3 regions of the Massilia sp. PAMC28688 genome follow, and region 3 is predicted to be linked to each of the others. Evidence: predicted binding sites of a transcription regulator. Region 3 holds the regulator's gene; each other region holds the start of a gene.
The links. Region 3 encodes FNR, which switches genes on or off when oxygen is low (the NO sensors DNR and NnrR bind a similar motif). Its sites were predicted from a motif close to TTGATNNNNATCAA; they were not measured.
Positions count from the first base shown of each region.

Region 1: the regulator FNR is predicted to act here: its motif matches at 3,472-3,485, upstream of cqsA (alpha-hydroxyketone-type quorum-sensing autoinducer synthase).
Region 2: the regulator FNR is predicted to act here: its motif matches at 2,357-2,370, upstream of KY495_RS20155 (universal stress protein).

Region 1 covers NZ_CP080378.1:3,209,343-3,215,205, reverse strand. The annotation lists gene KY495_RS14355 (SRPBCC domain-containing protein) at 1-510, shown strand, start outside; gene KY495_RS14350 (DNA recombination protein RmuC) at 440-1,747, opposite strand; gene KY495_RS14345 (group II truncated hemoglobin) at 1,749-2,147, opposite strand; gene cqsA (alpha-hydroxyketone-type quorum-sensing autoinducer synthase) at 2,155-3,402, opposite strand; gene KY495_RS14335 (HAMP domain-containing sensor histidine kinase) at 3,566-4,891, shown strand; gene KY495_RS14330 (response regulator) at 4,888-5,863, shown strand, end outside.
Region 2 covers NZ_CP080378.1:4,527,689-4,533,551, forward strand. The annotation lists gene KY495_RS20145 (ABC transporter permease) at 1-715, opposite strand, end outside; gene KY495_RS20150 (ABC transporter ATP-binding protein) at 734-1,474, opposite strand; gene KY495_RS20155 (universal stress protein) at 1,459-2,295, opposite strand; gene KY495_RS20160 (phosphatidylserine/phosphatidylglycerophosphate/cardiolipin synthase family protein) at 2,465-3,739, opposite strand; gene KY495_RS20165 (BON domain-containing protein) at 3,987-4,202, shown strand; gene KY495_RS20170 (mechanosensitive ion channel family protein) at 4,350-5,285, opposite strand; gene KY495_RS20175 (HPF/RaiA family ribosome-associated protein) at 5,521-5,863, opposite strand, start outside.
Region 3 covers NZ_CP080378.1:4,111,922-4,117,784, forward strand. The annotation lists gene KY495_RS18500 (CHASE domain-containing protein) at 1-2,569, shown strand, start outside; gene fnr (fumarate/nitrate reduction transcriptional regulator Fnr) at 2,607-3,365, opposite strand; gene KY495_RS18510 (PAS domain S-box protein) at 3,500-5,863, shown strand, end outside.

The DNA.
Region 1 (5,863 bases), 900 kb from region 3:
ATCGAAGCAGATGAAGTGGACAGGGCATGGATGTACAGAATCGGCGTACCGCTGCCCGAATCGGGCGTCACCCGCCAGGTCGGCGAGACGCTGGTGCGCGACGTCAGGATGGGCAAGTCGATTCATTTCGCGCAGGTGGCCAGCGAGTGGCGCGAAAACAGCTACGTCAAGTGGCATTACCGCTTCGAACCGGACTCCATTCCAGCCGGCGCCCTGGACGACCACGTGAAAATCGGCGGCCACTATTTTGACGTGGTCGATACCATCTACACGCTCACACCAAAAGGCGATGCCACGGAACTGACCATCAGCATGCACTACCGCGTGAGCACCCAGTTCAACTGGTACGCCACACGTGTGGCCGACCTGCTGTTCAACAATTTTGAAAAAGTGATCCTGGAGTTCTACGCGCGCCGGGCCGAAGCGGCATTCACGCGCGCTAGCAGTCTTCCTGCTCCACACCCAGCATCTGCTGGCTTGCCTCGGCAGGCAGCGCTTCCACGGACTTGAGTTTTTTCTCCATCTGCCGCGTGCGGGTCTGGGCCGATTCGATACTCTTGGCCGCACGTTCAAGGTTGGTTTTGGTCTGCGCAAGCGCGTCGCCAAACTTGCCGAACTCGGTCTTGACAGCGCCCAGCACCTGCCACACCTCCGACGAACGCTTTTCCAGCGCCAGCGTACGGAAACCCATCTGCAAGCTGTTCAGGATGGCCGACAAGGTCGACGGCCCCGCAATCGACACCCGCAATGAACGCTGCAAATCGTCGGCCAGGCCGGGCCTGCGCATGACTTCCGCGTACAGGCCTTCGGTCGGCAGGAACAGAATGGCAAAGTCGGTCGTCTGGGGCGGCGACACATACTTTTCGCAGATGGTTTTTGCTTCCAGCCGCACCGCGCGTTCCAGTTCGCGCCCGCCAGCGGCGACGCCTTCGGCATCGGCCCGTTCTGCCGCATCGACCAGGCGCTCGTACTGCTCCTTGGGGAACTTGGCATCAATCGGCAGCCACACCGGCACGCCGCTGTCGGACTGCCCCGGCAGCCGGATCGCAAATTCCACCCGCGCGCCGCTGCCTGCCACCGTCTCCACATTGGCGGCGTATTGATCGACCGTCAGCACCTGCTCGAGCAGCATCCCCAGCTGCACTTCGCCCCAGGTGCCGCGCGTCTTGACATTGGTGAGCACGCGTTTGAGGTCGCCCACGCCGATGGCCAGCTGCTGCATTTCACCCAGGCCCTGGTGCACCTTTTCCAGACGGTCGGAGACATGGCGGAATGACTCGGTCAGACGCGTTTCCAGCGTGGCGTGCAGTTTTTCGTCAACCGTCTTGCGCATTTCTTCCAGGCGCATGGCGTTGTCGGTCTGCAGGTCGCGGATCTTCACTTCCAGCGTGGAGCGTACTTCCTGCATACGCTGCGCATTCGATTCCGTCAGCGCATGCAAAGTGTGCTGCATGGTCTCGGCAAAGCGGTTCAGCGCCAGCGACTGCTCTTCGCGGCTGGTGGTGCCCGCCAGGTGGATCTGCTGGCGCATGCTGTCAAGCTGCTGCACCGTGGCGCCGTGGTACTGCGCCAGGGTGGCCGCCAGCTCCTGGCGCGTGCCCTGCGCCCCACCCTGCATTTCGCGGCGCAGTTCGCGCTCCAGGTTTGCCAAAGGCGCCCCCATGCGCGCACGCAGCATGGACACCAGCAGCAGCGCAATCGCCACCACCAGTGCCCCCATCAAGAGCAGAAATTGCGTGTTGGTCATCTCAGTCGGCCTTGTTGCGCATCCAGTCGGCCGTCTGGTAAAACGATTCCATCAATCGCAGGCGCAGGTTTTCCTCGATGCCGATATCTTCCATGGCCCAGGCCATGGCGCGCAGCCACTGGTCGCGCTCGGACGAACCGATGGCAAACGGCAGGTGGCGCGCGCGCAGGCGCGGGTGGCCGTAGCGCTCCACGAACAGGTCCGGCCCGCCCATCCAGCCCGACAGGAACATGAACAGCTTGTCGCGCGAACTGTCGTTGGGCTTCGGATGCAGGGCGTGGATGCCGGCAAACTCCGGCTCCAGTTCCATGAGGTCGTAGAAGCGGTCGACCAGTTCGCGCACGCGCGCCTCGCCGCCGATTACACTGTATAAAGTCTGTTGATTGCTCGATTCGTCCATGCCGCCATCATACCAGCGTGAGACGCCGCCCGCGCCGGGTCGAGGACCAGCTGTCCAGGTCCACCTCCTCGCGCATGTCGGCGCAGGCGCGCAGCAGGCGCGCTTCTTCGTCGCGCGTGAGGCTGGCGTTGAGCGTCAGGCGCACCAGCGAGCGGTTTTTCGCGGTGGCGGGAGCGCAGAACACGGCGCCATACACGCCCCGCCTTTCCAGCGCCTTGCGCAGCGCCAGCGTTTTCGGCTCCGGCCCCGCTTCCAGCGCAATGATCTGCTCGGTGCCATCGTCGACGTTGTAACCGAGCTCGCGCAGGCCGGCCCGTACCCGGCGTGCGCTCGCGTGCAGGGCAGCGCGCCGTTCATCGGCAGTGGCGATGAAGTCAAGCGCCGCGTCGAACCAGGCCAGTTCATGCTCGAGCAGGCAGGAGCTGAAAATGGCAGGGCGTGAGGCCGACAGGAAGTAACCCTTGAAGTGGCTGGAACAGGTGATGAGCCCTGCGCGCCCGGCGAATGCCTTGGCCAGGGACGCGGTGCGGAAATGCACGCGCTCGGCGAGGCCCAGCTCCACCACCAGGCCGGCGCCGCGCGGGCCGTGGGTACCCAGCGAATGGGACTCGTCCACCACCAGGATCGATCCGCTGCGCTCGGCCACTTCCACCATCGCGTGCAGGGGCGCGATGCTGCCGTTGGTGCTGTACAGGGCATCCACCACGATCACGCCGGCGCCGTGCTTTGCCACCTGGCGCGCCAGGTGCTCGGGATCGTTGTGAACGAAGGGCACGCCGATGGCCTGGGCCGACTGCACGCCTTCCCACAGCGAGGCATGGGCCAGCATATCCAGGTAGACCGGCACGCCGGGCCCGGCAATTGTTTGCAGCAGGCCGACATTGGCGGCCCAGCCGGATTGGGCCAGCACGCCATTTTCAGCGCCCATGAAGGCGGCCAGTTTGGCTTCCAGCCTGTGCTGGGTGCTACCTTCCTGCAGGAAGACGGAGGACATCAGCATGCCCGTCTGGCTGCCCAGCAGGCAGCGGGCCTGGGCCGCCAGCAGAGCGGGCTCCTGGGCGATGCACAGGTAGTCATTCCCGGCCAGCATGATCGCGCCGGCGCCGGCCGGCTGCCAGACATGCATGTGCTCGCCGCCGAGCAGCTGTTGTACGCGCGTCACATAGTGCTCATCCATGCGGCGGGTGACAAAAGCAGGCATGCGCTGCTCGGCTGGCATAGGGAAAAAGGCGGGTTTGGCGGCAGTATGGGTCATGGTTTTCTCTCCAGAAAAATTTTCATTTTCTGCCGGAGATCATTAGCTTCCGAGCAACATCAACAGGTGTTGATCTAGATCAAACCGAACCTTTCCTCACCGCTACAATATGGCGTTTGATGCGAATCAATTGAGAAATATCAAGAACATACGAGACGGCTTCATGGGCACATTGACCCGCTTTCCCGGACAGACCGTCCTGGCGCTGCAGCAAAATTTTGTGCGCGCCTTCCTGCGCCACGAACGCAAATTTGACCGCGAGACCTGGCGCTTCATCGTGCTGTCGTGGGTTGGCTGCATTGGCATGCCCGCCTATTACCTGATCTGGACTTACTGGTTCCCCCAGCCCTACGACAATCTGCTGCTGCGCCTGGTGGGCATGGCCCTGTGCCTGCCGGCGCCGTGGGCCAATGACCTGTTCAAGGGCCGCTGGCGCGATGCTTACTTTGCCTTTGCCGTCACCTACGTGCTGCCGTTTCAGTTCACCTTCCTGTACCTGATGAATGCTGGCTCGCTCGTGTGGGCGCAGTCGCTGCTCATTTCCCTGATCGTCCTGTTTCATTTCCCGTTTCGCTGTGCTCTCTTCAGCCTGGCCGCCGGCGTGGCCGCCGCCTGCGCGCTGTTTGCGGTGCTGGGCGACCCGGCCTTTCTGCTACGCCGCGAAGTACTCGAGCATCTGCCAATCTATGCCTTCACCATCGTCGTCATTTCGCTGGCCAAGGAAGGGCGGCGCGTGCTGGCCAATGAAAAGCTGGCCGGCATGGCGCAGGCGCTGGCCACCGTGTCGCACGAACTGCGCACGCCTTTGGTGAGCGTGGACGCCAATGTGCGCGGAATTAACCGCCGCATCGCTTCAGGACGTGACCCATCAGCTGCCGACTGGCACGCGCTGGCTGAAGCGATGGGCCGCATCCAGCATGAAGTGCGCCACATGAACCACATGGTGGACCTGTTCCTGCTCTCCGCCAGCGCCGTGCGCCAGCAGCTCGAAGCCGATGAACAGGTATCGATGCAATCGGTGGTCGAAGCGGTGATCAGGCGCTACCCGTTTGCGACCCAGTCCCAGCGCGACGCGGTGAGGGTCGACGTGCGCGCCGACTTTACTTTCGCAGGCCGCCATGAACTGTCCGTGGTCATCCTTTTGAACCTGCTGCGCAACTCGCTCAAGGCGCTGCAGCGGGCGGGCAAGGGACGCATCCGCATCATCATCGACGGCAATCATGCCAGGCCGCGCCTGCTCTTTATCGATACCGGGTGCGGAATCCCGGCGGCCCGGCTGCCGCTGATTTTCCAGCGCTTCTACTCGTATCCGGCCAATTCCGGTTCCGGCATCGGGCTGGCGCTGTGCAAGGAGATCATGGATGCCTGGCATGCCCGCATCATCTGCAAGTCGCGCGAACAGGCCTACACCATGTTCGTGCTCGAATTTCCCAGGCCGCGCCCCGCCCCTGCACCCCGCGTATTCCCCCACCAGGAACCACTTTCATGAGTCTCCCGATCTACCATCATCCCAGCCTGACCGTCCTGATTGACGACAGCGACAGCTTTTTGAAAAGCCTCTCATTCCAGCTTGACCCGGCCCTGGCCAGCAAGGCCTTTCACGATACCCGCGCCGCCCTGGAATGGCTGCAGGAACGGGGCGAACAACTCGGCAATGGCCTGCATCCGACTTACGACACCTATCCGCGCTCGCACGAAGAATGCAGCGTCGCCTTTGACATCGACCAGATCCACCGTATCAGCTTCAAGCGCCAGCGCTTCCTCACGCCCTCGGTGGTGGTCGTTGACTACTCGATGCCGCAAATGAATGGCGTGGAATTGTGCGAGGCGCTGCGCGCCCTGCCCTGCAAAAAAATCCTGTTTACAGGCGTGGCCGACGAAAAGGTGGCGGTCGATGCCTTCAACCGTGGCCTGATCGACCGCTATATCAAAAAGAGCGACGACGATGCGCTCGACCGGCTGGAAAGCGAAATCACAGCACTGCAGGATGAATATTTCGCTGCCCGCTCCGGCCCCCTGCGCGACATGCTGGCCGTGAACAACTATGGTTTCGTGAGCGATCCGGCCTTTGTGGCGCTGGTGCGGGACTTGATCCGGGAGCACGGCATCGTCGAGCACTACGTGTATTCCAGCCCGGCCGGCATCCTCATGTACAACAGCGATGGCGCGGCCAAGCTGCTGGTGGTGGAGACCGAAGCGAGCATGGATTCGCACTACGAGGTGGCCTGCGACAACGACGCCCCCACTTCCCTGCTGGACGCGCTGCGCGAGCGCTGCATCATCCCCTGGTTCCGCGATGGCGACGGCATGTTCTCGCGCGACTTTTCACAAGGGTGGCACAAGTACATCGCGCCGGCCCAGATCTGCCGCGGCAAGCAGGATTATTACTGGGCGCTGTTCGACCTGGCGCCGGGCGAACTGGCGGAACCGGCCAGCTCGTTCTCCCAATTCTTGCGCGAGC
Region 2 (5,863 bases), 420 kb from region 3:
CCATGGCCGCGATGGCGGCGATCGCCGGTTCCACGCGCGCTCCCGGCGCCAGTTTGAAGGCGGCGCGGTTGAAGGCGCCTTCCATATTGTAGGCTGCGGCCAGCACCTCGCGGTCGATCCAGAAGATGCCGAAGCCGCGCGCGTCGGGCATGCCCCACAGCCCGGCGAAAATGAATTCAGGACTGAGCGCCACCCCGACCACGAGCAAGGTGCGCTGCTTGCCGTTGATCAGGGCCCGCAGGCGCGAGCCCGGTCCCAGGCCGCGCGCCCGGGCAAAGGCTTGCGAGACCAGCGTCTCGATATCATGGTCGGCGCGCGCCGGTCCCCCGCGCAGGCCGCGCCCGGCCGCCACCGTGACCAGGTTCATGCGGTGCGGATGCAACTGGTCGATGCCGATCAGCTGCCCGATGACCGGCTCGGGCACGCCGGGAATCTCCACCCGCACCACCTGCTCGAGCGTGGTCTGGACGTCGGCCACGCCCGGTGCTTCGCGCAGGCGCGACGCCAGCGACAGCGGCGCGTTCTTGACCCCGGCGAACAGGTCGGCAAAGCGGCCGCTGGCGTAAAAGCCGTCGCGTGCACCTTCGAGCGACTCGACCGCCGACAGGCTGGTCAAAAAGCCACCGACGCCGCACGCCACCACCAGGGCAATGGTCAGCGCCTGGCTCCACATGCGGCGCAGGTCGCGCCACAGCTTGCGCGTGAGGGTCCGCATTGGCCTACCGTGACTGGCCTACCATGACAGCTCTGCCGGCGACAGCTTGTGCTCATTGGCCTGTTCGCTCTGGATGCGCCCGTCGCCCAGGCGGATGACCCGGTCGGCCATGCCGGCAATGGCCGCGTTGTGGGTGATGACGATGGCCGTCGTGCCCAGGGTGCTGTTAATGCGGGCAATGACGTCGAGCACCAGCTTGCCCGTGGCATAGTCGAGGGCACCCGTTGGCTCGTCGCACAGCAGTACGTCGGGGCGCTTGACGATGGCGCGCGCAATGGCCACGCGCTGCTGTTCGCCGCCGGAGAGCTGGGCCGGGAAATGGTGGCTGCGCGCGGCCAGCCCCACCAGGGCGACGGCCTCGTCCACCGGCATGGGGTCGGCAGCAATGTCCGTCACCAGCGCCACGTTTTCGTGCACGGTCAGGCTGGGAATGAGATTGTAGAACTGGAACACGAAGCCGACATGGCGGCGCCGGTAGGCGGTCAGGTCGGCCTCGCCGGCGGCGGACAGATCGCGCCCGCGAAACAGCACCTGGCCGCTGCTGCCGGTATCGAGGCCGCCCAGGATGTTGAGCAGGGTTGATTTGCCACTGCCAGACGGCCCCAGCAGCACCACGAACTGGCCCCGTCCGATGTCAAGGTTGACGTCGCGCAGGGCGTGCACGGCCACTTCGCCGGCGCCATAGGTCTTGCTCAGGTGGCGGATGCGAAATACCGGTGCCGGCGCCGGGGCGGTGCCGGCCGCTAATGAGCCATCCATAGGGGAATGGGGGAATGGGCCAGCAGATGACGCGTCATGCCGCCCAATAAAAGCTCGCGGAAGCGGGTGTGGCCGTAGGCGCCCATGACGATCAGGTCGGCCTGTTTTTCGCGCGCGAAGTCCAGCAGGGCCTGCCCATCGTCGTGGCCGCCGGCGCGCACGCTGACCTCGGTCGGCACGCCATGGCGGGCCAGGTACAGCGCCATGTCGGCACCGGCCTGCTCGCCGTGCGTGCCCGGACGCGCCTCTGGCTCCAGCACCACCACGTCCACTGCCGCCGCGCGCTGCAACAGGGGCAGCGCGCTGGCAATGGCGTGCACGGCCTCCGGGCTGCCATTCCAGGCCACCGTGACGCGCTTGCCCAGCGCGGGGCCGGCCCCGCCCACGGGCAGCACCAGCACCGGGCGCGGAGCGTTAAGCACCACGTAGTCAGGAAAGTCGGAGCGCAGGCGCGGGCGGAATTCGTCAGGCGCGCTCTGGCTCACAATGACCAGGTCGCTGTAGCGTGCCTGCATGCTGATGCCGATGCCCGCTTCATCATCGATGCAGCGTTGTTCCAGCGAGAGCACGCCGGCGCGGGACGCGGCAGCCTCGAAGCCGGCCAGCGCTTGGCGCGCGTCGGTGCGCAGATTGTCGATGGGCAGCGCCGCCATCCCGAGGCCCACGCCGTAAGCGCTCACCGGCAACAACTCGGTCTGCAGTCCGGTCATGGCCGCGCCGACCAGATGCGCCTCGTAGTCCAATGCCAGTGCGATGCCGGCAGCGGTACGGTGGGCCGAGCGGGCGCTTTCATCAACGTGGACCAGGATGGTTTTGTACATGGCGGTTGTCCGTAGTGGGAGGGCGGACTGTCAATGTACGCCGACCGCCCCGGCGCCGTATTTGACCTGCATCAAAAATTGATCGCTAATGCCGGGAAGCTGGGAGCAGGGTTCGGCTTTGCCGGGAGACGGTTATGCCTCTTCGCAGCCACGCCATACCGACGCGCGGCTACAGCTGGGAGCTGATCAGCCCGGCGCCGGCATCGAGCAGCTTGTCGAGCGCGCCGCGCGATTCCCATTCCGCAAGCGTGACCCGGCGCGAGCGGCGCAGGTCTTGTTCGAAAATGGCGTGTTGGTCGGCCGCGAACTGACGGTCATAAATGTTAAGGTTTGCTTCATCGTTGATGGCAAACGAACGCGCATCGAAGTTGGTGGAGCCAACCGATACCCACAAGTCATCGACAATCATTACCTTGGCATGGTACATGCTCGGCACGTACTCGTGGATCTCGACGCCGGCGCGCAGCAGCGGCCCCCAGGTCGCGCGCGAGGCACGGCGCACGATTTCCCAGTCCAGATGTTCGCCAGGGAGAATGATCTGGACCTTGACCCCGCGCCGCACGGCCGCCACCAGGGCATTCACGGCCACGGTGTCCGGCACGAAGTACGCGGCCGACATGCGAATCACCTTGGCGGCACTGGTGATCGACAGCAGATACATGAGCTGCATGCTTTCCGCACCGCCGCCCGGTGAACTGGTGAACACCTGAGCCTTCTGGCTGCCAGCAGCTTGCAGCGGCGGCAGGTAAGCGTCGCCGTGAAGGACTTCTCCCGTTGCCTGCAGCCAGTTGTCGATGAAGGCGGCCTGCATGTGGCCCACCACCGGTCCCTGGACCTGGAAATGGGTATCGCGCCACTGCGTCGGATGCTGCCCATTGCCGCGCCACAGGTCGGCAATGCCCACACCGCCGGTAAAGCCAATCTGCCCGTCCACCACGAGCAGCTTGCGGTGGGTACGGTTATTGAGCAGGTGCAGGTTATACCAGTGCGGCGTGTTATAGCGGCGCACATGGACCCCATTGTTTTGCAGGTGCCTGAGCTGCGCGTCATCGAGTTGCCCGCCGATCCAGTCGAGCAGGACATGGACGCGTACCCCGGCACGCGCGCGCTCGGTCAGCGCGTCGACAAATTCCTGGCCGATCCTGCCTGACCAGAAGATATAGGTTTCAAACGTGATGCTGTGGCGCGCGCTGCGGATGGCGCCCAGCATGGCCGGGAAAATCTGTTCGCCATTGAGCAGTGGCTGAACCTTGTTTCCCGGCGCCAGATCGGGACCGAGAATGACGCCCATGGTCCGTTCAAACTGCGGATCGGCAATGGTGTAAATGCGTTGGAAGCGCTGGTCGATCTGCTTATCGCCAATGCTCAGGTTCAGCACCAGCAGCGCCGCCACGATAGTTGCTGCGACGGCCAGTGCGACAGGGCGCAGGCGCTTAGTCCGCATGGTTTTGCATTGGTGAGGGAAAACAGTGTTTATATGGCACCATCATAGCGGAGTGGGCGGATCGGTGGCGCGCAGCTGGAACTGGCGGCGCGATCGACAGTCAAACAAGCCATGCCGGCTGCTTTCTGGCTGGCCCTACGCCTTGACGGAGAAAACCATGGACCGTGCCAATTCTTTTAAAGCGCTATGTGTTGCCCTGCTGGTTCTGGCAGGGTGTGCTACCGATGGAAGCGATCGCAGGATCGGCGTGGCGATCAGCGATACGGCCATCAGCGCCCGGGTCAAGGCAGCACTGGCTGCCGATCCTGACGTCAAGGCCCGGGACGTGCAAGTGGAAACTTTTCGCGGCACTGTCCAGCTCAGTGGCTTTGTCGATTCGCCCGACAACATCCGCCGCGCGCTCGATGTGGCGCGCGGGGTAGACGGGGTGCGCGAAGTTCGGAATGCCCTGATCGTCAAATAAGCGGCCGAACTCGGGCAAGCCCGCGCCGGCCATGTGATCTGCCCGGGGTTGGCCGCATGTCATGGACAGTGGAACCGGGGCAGCCAAGCCAGATGCTGGCCGAGGGGCGAGGCTCCGGCCTGCAATGGCGGGATCGCTGCGCGCCTCTCACGGGTACTTGCCCGACGATGCGTGGGACACCGTGGTTTCCCGCGACGGCGGCCAGCCTTCACGCTGGCGGGCACGGTCGCCGTCGGTGTCTTCGGTCTGGTCATGAAGCAGGATCTGGTGGGTCGGATAGGGCAGGTCGATGCCATTGCGCGTCAATTCGGCCTTGACGGCGCTTAGCACCTGATCGCGAATGTCGAGCGCATCAGCGCGTCGCGGCGGCTTGATCCACCAGCGAATGCGGATGGTGACGCCGGAATCGGCATATTCAATCACGAGGGCGTCTGGGGCCGGCTCTGCCTCGATGCCGGGCAGCCGATCAAGGACGCCCAGCATGATGTCCTTGGCCTTGAGGATATCGTCGCCATTGCCAATGGTCACGTCGTATTCCAGCCGGCGCGTGGGAAAGGCTGTATTCACAATGAATGAACCCTTGAACAACTCCGCATTGGGAATGACGACCAGGCGCCCGTCATAGGTGCGGATCATCGTGGCGCGCGTTTCAATGGTCTCCACAGTACCTTCGAAGGCGCCAAAAATGATCTGGTCGTCGATGCGAAACGGCTCGGTTATCAGGATCAGAATACCCGCCAGGAAATTCTCGAAAATATCCTTGAATGCAAATCCAATCGCAATACCCGTGATGCCCAGGGCGCTGATCAGATTGGCCGGCGTGAAGGAAGGAAACGCAATGGTGATGGCCAATAGCAGGCCGACGAGAATAATGCCCCACTGCGCCATGCGGCCGAGCACCGTCACGAGGTTATGGTGAAAGCGCCGCTCGTTGACATGCTGCACCAGCCGTCGCGTCCAGCGGGCCACAAACAGGAACAGGATGAAAATGACGATGGCAATGCCAATGCCGGGCAGAAGGCGCAGCGCTTCGTGGCCTAGTTGTTCCAGACGCTCATATGCGATAGATAGTTGTATGTTCATTGTCAGGGTGGAGCGGCGCTTTTCCTGCGGCAAGACGGCGGGAATTGCCCCGATTGCACAAGCTGTTCAGGCGAACGATAAACGAAAACAGGCAGGGCATGGCGCCCAATTCGTCCGCGATGCGGGCCGGGACGCCGTCGTGACTGCCATGGTGAAGCAGACGAACGCTGCGCCCAGGCTATCCGGTGCCAGCAAACCTTGAGCAAGATTCGGTCAGGACGGCCCTGGCGAGCCCTTACAGGTTCGGGTCTTCCGGATCGCGGTGGCGAATCGATTCACTACGTTTTTCCGCTGCATCGCTTTTGCCCATGGCAGACTTGATGGCGCGGTGCAGTTGACCCGCTGCAGAGCTGACGGCCTGGTCGATTGTCGGCGCGCGGCTTTCGACGGCCAGCGGTTGCGATCCCTTGATGCGCGCTTCCAGCATGCAGCGCTTGTCGTCGTCACCACCCTTGGCGCCATTGACATCGTTCAGATGGACCTCGACCCGGGTGATCACGTTGGCCACGTGCTTGAGTTCCTGTTCCAGGTCTGCCTGCACCCGTGCCAATAGTTCCGGCGTGCCGACAATACGGTTA
Region 3 (5,863 bases):
GCACCAGTGGACCATGCGCGCCGTGGCGCTGCCCGGTTTCGAGGCCACGGTGGACCGCCAGAAGGCGCATATCGTGCTGGTGGCCGGCACCATCATCAGCCTGCTGTTTTTCGGCGCCGCGCGCACGCTCACCGCGCGCCATGAATTGGTCACCAGCATGGCCGAAGACATGCGCAGCGCGCTGCTGCAGTCCGAGCGCGCCTACCAGTCGATGTTCGATTCGGCGCTGCAGTTTTCGATTGTCGCCACCGACCTGGCGGGGACCATCACCGCCTTCAGCAGCGGGGCGGTACGCATGCTGGGCTACCAGCCGGCGGAACTGGTGGGCATTGAAAAGATGAACAAGTTCCACCTGCCGGCCGAACTGGCGGCGCGCCAGGCCGAGCTTGCGCAGGAACTGGGGCGCACGGTCGATGCCGACGAAGTGCTGACGGCGCGGGTGCGCCTGGGCCAGGCCGAAGTGCGCGAGTGGACCTATGTGGGCAAGAACGGCGAGCAGTTTCCCGTCAGCCTGGCCGTGACCCTGATTCATGACGCCAGCGGCAAGGTGAGCGGCTTTTTGGGCGTGGCCTACGATATTTCCAGCCAGCGCAGCATGCAGGACATGCTGATCCGGGCCAAGGAAGGGGCAGAAGCGGCCAGCCGCGCCAAGACTGATTTCGTGGCCAACATGAGCCATGAGATCCGCACCCCGATGAACGCGGTACTGGGCATTACCCATCTGCTGGGCAAGACTGCGCTGGCAGCCGAGCAGCGCAAATATGTCGACATGATCAGCAATTCAGGCCGGGCCCTGATGGCCATCCTCAACGATGTGCTCGATTTTTCCAAGATCGAGGCCGGGCGCATGGACCTGTCGCCCACCGCTTTTTCCCTCGACGACCTGCTCGACACGCTCGGGTCGATCATGACCGTCAATGCCGGCGACAAGCCGATCGAACTGGCGGCCTACGCCATGGCCGATGTGCCGCGCCAGCTGGTGGGCGACACGCTGCGCCTGCAGCAGATCCTGTCCAACCTGCTCACCAACGCGCTCAAGTTCACCGAACAGGGTGAAGTGGCGCTGGTGGTCGAACTCGAAGAGCGCTTTGATGCGCGTGTCACGCTGCGCTTTTGTGTGCGCGATACCGGCATCGGCATGGATGCCGAACAGCAGTCCAGGCTGTTTTCAGCCTTTACCCAGGCCGACGCCTCCACCACCCGGCGCTTTGGCGGCACGGGACTGGGGCTGGCCATTTCGCGCAGCCTGGCCGAACTCATGGGCGGGACCATCGCCGTGACCAGCACGCCGGGGTCGGGCAGCGTGTTCTGCCTGACCGTGACACTTGGCATCGATACCCAGGTCAAGGAAGACGTGCTGGCGCCATCGCTGCGCAAGTTGCGCCTGTTGATCGTCGATGACAGCCCGACCACCGTCGCTGCCCTGGAACAGCTGTGCCGCGCGGCCAACTGGCGCACGGTCTCGTTCAGCGACAGCGGCGCCGCCCTCGAGTACGTGCAGACGCTGGACCCTGGCGCCATGCCGTTCGACGCGGCCCTGGTGGACGCCAGCCTGGAAGGGGACGCGGCCAGCCGGCTGACGGCGGCCCTGGCCGGGATCTGCCGGCGCGCCGGCAAGCCGCTGCTGGCACTGCAGGCGCCGCACGCAAGGGCCACGGCGATGGCCACGGCGATGGGCGAGAGCAGTGGGCCGGTGGTGCTCAAGCCAGCCACCGCGCGCAGCCTGCGCCAGGCCATGCAGCAGGCGTTTGCACCGCCCGCGGCCGCGCGCAGCGGCATGCCGGTGGCGGCGCCGCGCCAGCGCCTGGCGGGCGTGCGCATGCTGCTGGCCGAGGACAACGACCTCAATCAGTTCGTGGCCCGCTCCATCCTCGAGGCTGAGGGTGCGCAGCTGCATATCGTCGGCGATGGCGCGGCGGCGGTTGACGCGCTGCGCGGGCCGGAGCGCTTCGACCTGGTGCTGATGGACGTGCAGATGCCGCGCATGGATGGCCTCGAAGCCACCCGCATCATCCGCCAGGAGCTGGGCCTGACCTTGCCGATCGTGGCCATGAGCGCGGGGGTGATGGTGGCCGAGCGGGAGCATTGCTCGGCAGCCGGGATGAGCGCCTTCGTGGCCAAACCGCTCGACCCGGCCGGATTCGTGCCAATCTTGCTGCGTCAGCTTGGAGCGGCGCCGGCGCCGGCACCGGTGGCGCAGCTAAGCGGGGTGTTCGATGTCTCCAAGCTGGTGCGCATGAGCGAAGCCAATGGCTCGCGCGCCGGGCTGGTGGCCATGATCGGCAAGGCCATCAAGGCGGCGCAGGCGCAGCGTGCCGAAATCCCGGACCTGTATGCGGCAGGCGATGTGGCGAGCGTGCTGCGCCGCCTGCACGATTTGCGCGGCACGGTGGGCATCCTGGGCGCCAGCGATTTTGCACAGGCCTCGCTGGCACTGGAAAGCGCCTTGAGGGAGCAGGGCAGGCACAGCGAGCCGCAGTTCGATGCCATGCTGCGCGAACTGGACCGGGCGCTGGGCGTGGCCCAGGCCTGGTGGCGCCAGGCCGACCCTGGCGCGGCAAAGGAATAGGCAAGGGGCGCAGCTCAGGCCCGGCGCACGACCACAATCAGGAGATAGGGCTGCACTGTTCGGTACCCGCGGCCATGGCCCGCATGCGGGCCGGGTCGAGAATGGTCATTGCGCGCTTGTCCACCGCCAGCAGGCCCTGCTTTTTGAAGCGTGACAGGATGCGGCTGATGCTCTCGATGGTCAGGCCGAGGTAGTTGCCGATGTCTTCCCGCGACATGCGCAGCTGGAACGACTGCGCCGAATAACCGCGGGTGGCATAGCGCGTCGATAAATTGGTGAGGAACACGGCGAAACGTTGTTCCGCGCGCATATTGCCCAGCAATAGCATGACATTTTGCTCACGCGTGATTTCCTGGCTCATGATGCGGTGGAAGTGGCGCAGCAGCGTGGGCACCTGGCCAAACAGGTCTTCCAGGTGGGCAAAGGGAATTTCGCAGACTTCGCTGTCTTCCAGGGCCACCGCGTCGCAGTGGTGGCGGTCGCCGCTGATGGCGTCCATCCCCAGCAGCTCGCCGGCCATCTGAAAGCCCGTGATCTGCTGCTCGCCGGCGGCATTGACCTGCAGCGTCTTGAAGTGGCCGAAGCGAATTGCATACAGGTTGCGAAACGGCTCGCCCATCTGGTACAGGCGTTCGTCGCGCGCCACCCGGCGCCGCTGGCCGATGATGCTGTCAAGCCGCACCATGTCCTTTTCGTCCAGCCCCATTGGCAGGCAAAGTTGATGCATGCTGCAGGCACCGCAGCTGGCCTTAAGCGCGGGAACATTTAAAGGGATCAGGGCGGTGGATTCATTCATGGGCACATGATACCGCAGGGGGCAGGCCGGTGGCGCCCCAAATTGGCCATGGCTACCGTGCCGGAGCGCTATTTCCGAGCAATTGTGCGCGCTGGCATCGAACTTGGCCGGTGTAAAATTGGCATATGATAAATATGGAATTACCGACCGATCCGGCATCCATGCCCGCCTTCCTGACCGGTGGCGGGCGCATGGCGCAGGAAATTGCCAATGCCAACTGGGCCGGGCATCCGCTCGGGCCGATTCACCAGTGGCCGGCCGCACTGCGCACGGCCTTGTCCATGATGCTCAATTCCCACACCCCGTCCTACCTGGTGTGGGGCAGCGAGTACTATGGCTTTTTCAACGATGCCTATATACCGCAGCTGGGGCTCAAGGCGGACGGCGCCCTCGGTGCGCGCTTTCGCGACACCTGGGCCGAAGCGTGGGACGTGGTGGGCCCCATTGCCGAGCGCGCCTTTGCAGGCGAAGGCAGCCACTTCGAGCAGATGCCCATTGTGGTCGAACGCTCGGGTTTTCCGGAGCGCTGCTATTTCACCTTTTCATACAGCCCGGTGCGCGACGAACACGGGGATGTGGTGGGGGTGCTGTGCAGCACCACCGATGTGACGGACCTGACGCGGGCCCTGAAGGCGTCGCGCGAGCTGGAACAGCGCCTGCAGCTCTCGCTCGACGCTTCCGGCAATATCGGCACCTGGAGCGTGGACCTGGCATCGAACATGACGTATGTGGACGAACGCTTTGCCCGCCTGTTCCATGTCGATGCCGAAGCGGCGCGCGGCGGGCTTGACCTGTCGCGGTTTACCAGCATGATCGATGCCAGGGACCGGGACCGGGTGCTGGCAAAAATCGCCGCCGCCATGGCCAGCGGCGAGCTGTATGAAGCTGAATACCGCCTGCCCCAGTCTGACCGGGCCGAGGTGTGGGTGATGGCCAAGGGGCGGGTGTTCGAGGATGCCGTGAGCGGACAGCGCCGCTTTGCCGGCGTCGCCGTGGACATCACGGAGCGCAAGCGCCAGGAGCAGTCGCTCAAGGAAAGCGAGGCGAAATTTCGCACCATCGCCAACGCCATGCCGCAGATGGTCTGGTCGACGCTGCCGGACGGCTTTCACGACTACTACAACCAGCAATGGTATGACTTCACGGGCGTGCCCCAGGGCTCGACCGATGGCGACGCCTGGAACGGCTTGTTCCACGCCGAAGACCAGCCGCGCGCCATGGCGCTGTGGCGCGCCTGCCTGGCCAGCGGCGCCGTGTACGAAATCGAATACCGGCTGCGCCACCACTCCGGCCACTACCGCTGGGTACTGGGGCGGGCCCTGCCAGTTCATGACGAACAGGGCGAGATCATCCGCTGGATGGGGACCTGCACCGATATCCATGCCCACAAGGCCGCCCAGGAAGAGCTGCGCAAGGCCAACCAGCAAAAGGATGAATTCCTGGCCATGCTGGCCCATGAACTGCGCAATCCGCTGGCGCCGATCAGCACTTCGGCGCAGCTGCTTGGCCTGCCCAGCGTGAGCGCAGCGGCCATCAAGCGCGCCAGTGAAGTCATTACGCGCCAGGTCACGCACATGACCGGCCTGATCGACGACCTGCTGGACGTGTCGCGCGTCACGCGCGGCCTGGTCACCCTGGCCGACGACCTGTGCGAGCTGGAACCGATCGTCAGCAGCGCCCTGGAACAAACCCGCCCCCTGGTCGATTCGCGCGGCCACCAGCTGGTGCTGCACATGCCGCCCGGGCCGGTGAGCGTGCGCGGCGACCGGATTCGCCTGGTGCAGGTGATCGCCAACCTGGTCAGCAACGCCGCCAAGTACACGCCGCAGCGCGGACGCATCGAAGTAGCGCTGCACGCGGACGAGGAGCAAGTGCGGATCGAGGTGAGCGACAACGGCAGCGGCATCGAGGCCGACCTGTTGCCCCAGGTGTTCGACCTGTTCACCCAGGGCTACCGCACGCCGGACCGGGCCCAGGGCGGCCTGGGACTGGGGCTGGCACTGGTCAAGCATATCGTGGCCCTGCACGGGGGCAGCGTCACCGCGCACAGCGAGGGCACGGGACGCGGCGCCACCTTTACCGTGACCTTGCCGCGCCACGCCGGCAGCGCGCCCGGCGCCGTGGCCGGTACCGGCAGTCCGGCAAGCGCCAAGGCCTTGCGCATCATGATCGTGGACGATAATGTGGACGCGGCCCAGACCCTGGGCGCGCTGCTGGAAAGTGAAGGCCACGCCGTATCAATTTATTACGAAGGCTCGTCAGCCCTGCAGGCGGCCAGGCGCGACGTGCAGGATGCCTTTATCCTGGACATTGGCCTGCCCGACATGGATGGCTATGAACTGGTGCGGCGCATCCGCGCGCTGCCCGGCGCGGCCCAGGCCCGCTTCATTGCCCTGACCGGGTACGGGCAGTCGCACGACCGCGGCCTGGCGCTGGCGGCCGGCTTCGACCACCATTGCGTCAAGCCCGCACAGCCGGACGACATGCGGCGCTTCCTG